Regions from separate parts of the Alteromonas sp. Cnat3-28 genome, predicted to be linked through region 2. Evidence: predicted binding sites of a transcription regulator. Region 2 holds the regulator's gene; each other region holds the start of a gene.
What was found. The regulator sigma-54, encoded in region 2, starts transcription at its own class of promoters, with help from an activator protein. The targets are predictions, from matches to a motif close to GTTGGCACGNNNNTNGNNT.
Positions count from the first base shown of each region.

Region 1 (2,273 bases), on a different contig from region 2:
TTTTCATTTCGTCGTTATGGTCATGGTGGTTGTCTTGATCAATATCTAGCAGGTTCAAGTCATCTAGCCCAGATATGGATGCCTGCATTTTGCCTTCGGCATAATCCGCTTTCTTCAGTACCTTACACAAAGCATCGCCTTTCTCTTCTAGCGCAGCCGCTTGGCTTTCTAAACGATGCTCTAAATCTTCACCCCAGCGCTCCATCTTTTGCTCAAACTCAGACATATCACCGCCTTCCCACAACATTTGTGTTCCTACCGCAATAAGTATTCTACCCATAGACTCACTGATTAAAGACTCAATTTGCGCTTCGAACTCTTGCTCCCAGCTTTCGTCAAACCAACCTGGCTCATCGAATTTAGTTGAATCAACGCGAATATTGCCTGCGTCATCATAGAATGAAGTGTTTAGTTTGGTTTCAAGTGAGTCGAACAGTTCACGAAAATCGTCACCCATTTGATCGCCGCCTAACAGTTCAGTAAATACTTCAGTCACTGCCACGTTGGCAATTTGCAGCCCTTCACTGGCGATATTCAAGGTCATAGGGATGGCGATATCAATGTTGTTGTAATATTCACTTACCCAGCGCTGTTGTTCGCTGTCAAGCGATACTGATTCACCGTTAATGGTCATATTGTGATGGGAGTCAATCGTCATCACTGAGCCATTGTCCATCTGTACCGTTAGGTCACCTTGGTAATATTGAATATGACCATCAAGCTCCATGTCACAACTGTTGTTTTGAAAGCTGCTGTCATGCGCAAATGCGTGGCCGCTCATTAAAGCACTGGTAAGGGCAACTGAAAGTAATAGTTTCTTAGACATTGTTCATTCCTTAATTTACGTGTGACGCGTTAACGAAAGTGCTCGAAGCAAACTGCAATGCGTTGTAGTGTCACTGTCAAATAGACGCTAACGATACTCGCTGTTATACCTAAGGTAGAGCAATGGCCTTGCCAATATTTAAAGTCTATATCTTTCAAATGGTTAGTGATATTTGATGATTTCTTTATGCTCTGCTAAATACACTATTTAGTGAGATTACCAACTAATTAGTAGTTTTGACTAAGATCAATTAATACCGATAGCGGTACATTTAAGCCAATCCAAGCATGGTTAAATCTTATTTATTGGTGCATAATACCGCCAATATTTTTAAGGGGTTATCACAATGGCTGATTGGATTAATGCAATTATGTTTGGTGTTGCGCTAATTGCCTTTACGCTAGGGCTAAGCAGCATCGTTATGGGCTTTATGACTGCTAAAGCAGGTGCTGAAGGTATGCAGGAAAAAATCGAGTACGGTTTTTTTGGCGTTACTGGTTTAGTACTTTGCTTACTGATGGCCTACGCATTGGCTTAAGCGATAAGCATTAAAAAAACCGGCTATCTCAGCCGGTTTTTTTTCGTCTTGAACAAGTCTTTATTCATCACTGCCTTATCGATTAGGTTCGCTCTTCTCCTGAGCAACCTCAGGCGCATTGTCGCTTTCAGGACTGTTTCTATAAGCGCTTTGTTCGCGATGGGCAAGCAGCGACAAATGTCCATCACGTTGATAAGCACGTAAATCGAACAAATCCAGCATAGCCATAACGTGGTCGAAAATATCCGCCTGTACCTTTTCGTACCTCACCCATTCCTTTTGTGCACAGAAGCAGTAAATTTCTAAAGGTAAACCAAGCTCATTAGGCGGTAGCTGCCTAACCATTAGGGTCAGTTCTTGGTTTATATCCGGGTGCTTGCGCAAGTATGCCTCTAAATAAGCTCTAAAAGTGCCGATGTTGGTAAGGCGACGGCTGTTTAGCAGATCCGACTCATCAATGGAGTAATCTCGGTGATAAGCGCGGAGCTCATTTTTCTTCTTATCGATATATTCGTTGATATAGCGAATTTTCGAAAAGCGCTCTAGCATATCGTTGTCACAGAGCTTAATAGAGTGCACATCAATATAAATGGCGCGCTTAATTCTGCGTCCGCCAGACTCTTGCATACCGCGCCAGTTCTTTACTGCTTCTGTAGTAAGGCTGTAAGTCGGCAGCGTAGAAATGGTTTTATCCCAGTTTTGTACTTTGACATTGGTAAGACCTATCTCGAGTATTTCACCATCTACTTCATACTTAGGCATGGCAATCCAGTCGCCCGTATTAAACATGCGGTTAGCGGCTATTTGAATGCCGGCAACAAAGCCCAGAATGGTGTCTCTGAAAATGAGTAGTAAAACAGCGGCAATGGCGGTTAAGCCAGACACAATAAGTAGCGGGCTTCTGTCTAC
Region 1 covers NZ_JAKREY010000021.1:32,042-34,314, reverse strand. The annotation lists gene MHM87_RS17085 (DUF2884 family protein) at 1-826, opposite strand, end outside; gene MHM87_RS17080 (hypothetical protein) at 1,173-1,364, shown strand; gene MHM87_RS17075 (mechanosensitive ion channel domain-containing protein) at 1,440-2,273, opposite strand, start outside.
Region 1: MHM87_RS17085 (DUF2884 family protein) is a predicted target of sigma-54. The motif match lies at 944-962, and genes of this name have one in related genera.

Region 2 (2,273 bases):
GCCATCAAACTGTTGAGTACCGTTGCCTGATCAATGTTCTCGTTTTGCTTGGCAGCGATATCAGCGATGATCTCAAGAATTCGCTTTTTACTATTACACTGAACCGCACACTCGGTGCGGTCCAGACTTACGATGGCTTGTATATCCATGCTTAATTAACTACTAATGTTTTTTCAGTTTTTCCTTATGCTTGATTACCTGCCGGTCGAGTTTATCAACCATGCTGTCAATCGCCGCATACATGTCGGTATTTTCTGAGGATGCGAATACTTCAGCGCCACTTAAATGAACGGTCGCTTCGGCTTTTTGATTTAATTTTTCAACGTTCAGGATGACATGCACATTAGAAATGTGATCAAAGTGACGTTCAAGTTTGCTGAACTTCGTATCGACATAATTACGCAAAGAGTCGGTGATTTCGACATGATGACCAGTAAGGTTGATTTGCATATTTCGTCTTCCTTATATTATTAAGCCCGATTAAATAAGGCTTTTGCGTTGGTTCGACGGCGGGATCGACAACGATTCCCGGTACTTTGCTATTGTTCGCCGGGCAACTTTAATGCCCTGTTCGGCCAACAATGAAGCAATCTTGCTATCACTTAGCGGCTTGCTAGGCTTTTCAGCGGCCACTAATTTCTTGATCAATGCACGAATCGCTGTAGATGAACATTCACCACCAGACTCTGTTGCAACGTGGCTTGAGAAAAAATACTTCAATTCGAAGATTCCACGTGGCGTATGCATGTACTTTTGCGTTGTCACTCGCGAAATAGTGGATTCGTGCATATCTACCATTTCTGCGACATCATTTAGCACCATTGGTTTCATCATTTCCGGGCCGTGCTCAAAAAAGCCCATTTGCTGCTGCACAATGCAGTTTGCAACCTTCATTAAGGTTTCGTTACGAGATTCAAGGCTCTTTATGAACCACTTAGCCTCTTGCATGTGTGAGCGGATGAATTGTGAATCGCTACTATTCTTGGCACGGCGACTCATTGCAGCGTATTGTTGATTTACGCTTAACTTAGGCAGACTGTCGGGGTTCAGCTCAACCACCCAACGGCCATTTTTCTTGGTTACTGAGACATCAGGAATAACGTACTCAGGCTCTTTAGTAACTAAAGCACTACCTGGGCGAGGATTCAAGGTTTGCAGTAAACGCATTGCCTCGCGTAGCTGATCTTCTTTCAATCGGCTTTTACGCATAAGCGTACGATAGTCTTTGCTGCTCAGTAAGTCAGAGTACTCTTCAATCAGTTGCTTCGCTTCAGCAAGCCACGGTGTGTCTTCTGAAAATTGACGCAATTGCACCATCAAACATTCTTGTGGAGAGCGTGAGCCAGAACCAATAGGGTCGAACATCTGAATGCGCTTTAGCACACATTCTATTTCGTCCATTTCAATCGGCTCTTCCATATCATCATCGTTAACCGCTTCTAAAATATCATCAAGGGTAACGGTTAAATAACCTGACTCGTCAATAGAGTCGATGATTGCTGTAGCGATTGCGCGATCGGTATCCGAGAAATGGGTAAGGCGCATTTGCCAAAGAAGGTGCTCTTGAATATCTTCAGTAGTCTCACCTTGGAAGATTTGCTCGTCGTCATTGGATGGACCTGGAGCTGGCGAAGATGAAGCAGAGTAGTATTCGTCCCATGTGCTGTCGATTGGCAGCTCATCGGGAAGATCGTTTTTCTCAAGTGCATCGCCGGCTTCTAGTGTGTCACTAGATGCAGAAGCAGTGGCCTCAGAGCCGCTGTCATCGTTGTCGATATTGTTCTTTTCTAGTTGCGGCTCGTCGTTACCTTCTTCAACTTCTAATAGCGGATTAGAATCGAGCGCTTCTTGGATCTCTTGTTGAAGATCAAGTGTAGAAAGCTGCAGCAGTTTAATGGCCTGCTGAAGCTGTGGTGTCATGGTAAGTTGTTGGCTAAATTTTAGCTGTAAAGATGATTTCATCTACGTCTTATTTAAATGCTCTAAATTGAATATACCAGAGCGAAACTGAAAAATGACAATTCGGTTACATTAACTATAGCCTGAATTGTTCGCCTAGGTATACATCCCTTACTTTTTGATTACTTAAAACCTGTTCCGCCGTTCCTTGCGCAATAAGCTCGCCATGACTCACAATGTACGCCTTTTCACAAACATCCAATGTCTCTCGTACGTTATGGTCCGTGATAAGGATTCCAATACCCCTATCGCGAAGATGTTGTATTATCTTCTTTATATCATTAACTGATATTGGATCAACACCAGCAAATGGT
Region 2 covers NZ_JAKREY010000020.1:14,643-16,915, reverse strand. The annotation lists gene ptsN (PTS IIA-like nitrogen regulatory protein PtsN) at 1-149, opposite strand, end outside; gene hpf (ribosome hibernation promoting factor) at 163-450, opposite strand; gene MHM87_RS16640 (RNA polymerase factor sigma-54) at 481-1,962, opposite strand; gene lptB (LPS export ABC transporter ATP-binding protein) at 2,036-2,273, opposite strand, start outside.

Region 3 (2,273 bases), on a different contig from region 2:
GCACAGAAACAACTTTACGCATAGCGGTGGATATTATTTTTCCGTCTGAATTGCTTTATAACGTGCTAGCGAAAGTTTCTGCTGAGTTTCCGCTGCTTCGTATCGAGATAGAAGAAACTGTGCTCAGTGGCGCAAATTCACTTTTGAGCAATGGTAAAGTTGATTTAGGCATCTCTCCTTTCGTGTTTCCTAATGGCTTTAGCGAAGACTTGTGCGAAATTGAGTTTGCAGCTGTCGCTCACGCCGACCATCCATTACACCAATTAGATAGAACGCTCACACTGGAAGACTTAAAAGCGCATCGTCAAATTGTGGTAAGGGATTCATCTGCGGAGCGTAAAGCTGATGTGGGCTGGTTAGGTGCAGAGCAACGCTGGACCGTAAGCCACGTTAGAACGTCATTAGATATTATTGCTCAGGGGTTGGGTTTTGCGTGGCTGCCTATAGCAATCATTAAAGATGAGCTTGAAGACGGTACACTCGTTCCCCTTCCCCTGGATAATAATGCAGCATTGCGTAAGGCGCTCCTTTATCTGTCTTTTGAAGACGGCGATACGTTGGGACCAGCTGCCCGTGCTTTTATTGGTGAGCTACGATATCAAACAATGAACCTTCCATCGTCAGATTTTATGCTCGATTCGTGTACTGAGTAGTTTGACCATCAGTTTAGAGCGACTGCAAGGCGTTCAAATCCAAGTATAAACCCAAATAGCGATAATGAAACACCAACTAACGCCACAGCACCATCGTCTGTGGCCATGCCTATTGCCATAATAAAAACAGCAAAAGCGGGAATAAGGCCCATAAAGGGAATAAGCTCCAGAGGAATCATTACAAGTCCGCAACCTGCACAACATAATGCGATGAGTGATCTGAACACAGGCTGGCGCATGAAAAAACACCGAGGAACTAAAAAGCGGTCTACGCGTACTGCATACGGTTTAACCTTTTCGACAATGTAGCGAAGCTGATCGGCGTCACAGTTTAGTTGCATCACTTTTTGCGGTAACCAAGGATGCCTACGACCGAGTAAAATTTGCAACGCGATGAGTAAAATTGTCCCACCCGCTAAAGATGGGATCCCAGGGATGGCCCCAATCGGTGTGCAAGCGATAAAAGATGGCAGCGCCAACATTGGTCCAAAGCCTCTTTTCTCCATCACATCCCAAAATTCAGCAAACTCGAACGTATCTTGTCTTGCTCGCGGCTGCATTTTCCCCAACAACTCGTACAAGGTCATTGATCTTACAGCTGTTTTTCCCCACATCTTCAATTCCTTTGATATCACATTACCAGCGAACGTCGCGCTAATCAGACGGGCTCCTCGCCTAATTAATATACATTTCTTGCACCTACTCGATTTACCATAGTGAGATTGCAAGTAACCTTAGACAGGCAAATCGTGCGAAAAATATGCCATCGATTGCATGTGACGGTGTGTTGAAGACAGGAATACTTTTTGCAAATGCCCCTGATAAGTAAAGTAAAATCACCTAATAAAACAAAGACAGATATAGACATTCTGTACTTTAGTGCGATGTGCACCGCTGATCGCAAAGACTTGATAAATTAGAAGAAGGTAGCGCAACCGACTATCTCTGGCATCAAGGCAAGTGTTCAAGATTTCCGGGTTGCTTGAAGCGTTTAGATATTTTCCGATGCGCTTACGCTTTATCAATTTAAACCAGCGTATAAATAAACTTTAAATATGCGCTTTAGCATTCAGTTGTTAATAGCGTATGATAAAACTATAACATTGATTCTATTCCATATTTTTTCTGAATAGGAAACGAAAGAAGAGAGGGACATCCACGTGCTTACCGTACTTTTAGTTGATGACGACGCCGAGTTCACAGAAGTAGCTTGTACTATCATCGAATTTCTTGGCCACGAAGTACTTACCGCTGCCACACTCAAAGAAGCCCGCGATTGGTTAGAGAAAGAAACCTTTGACCATGTACTGCTTGATTTCATGCTACCCGATGGAAGCGGCGCGCACTTGTTCAATGAGTTAGATGCACTTCCTAAGCGCCCTCGCGTTACTTTGATAACGGGTCACCCTTCTGTGAAAAGCGTTATAAAGGGTCTGTGTGGCCCCACGGTCGACTATCTCGTTAAGCCAATTCAACGGGAGGAAATAGAGGCTGTATTAAGTCAAAAGCCAAAAGAAAAAGCACCTGCGCAAGAAAAAATAGAGAAACATTTTGACCTACTGATTGGTGAATCGCCAATTATGAAAGAGCTCTACAAGCTGATTTCTAGAGTGAGTAAAA
Region 3 covers NZ_JAKREY010000032.1:11,712-13,984, forward strand. The annotation lists gene MHM87_RS19045 (LysR family transcriptional regulator) at 1-653, shown strand, start outside; gene MHM87_RS19050 (exopolysaccharide biosynthesis protein) at 662-1,267, opposite strand; gene MHM87_RS19055 (sigma-54 dependent transcriptional regulator) at 1,814-2,273, shown strand, end outside.
Region 3: MHM87_RS19050 (exopolysaccharide biosynthesis protein) is a predicted target of sigma-54. The motif match lies at 1,403-1,421, and genes of this name have one in related genera.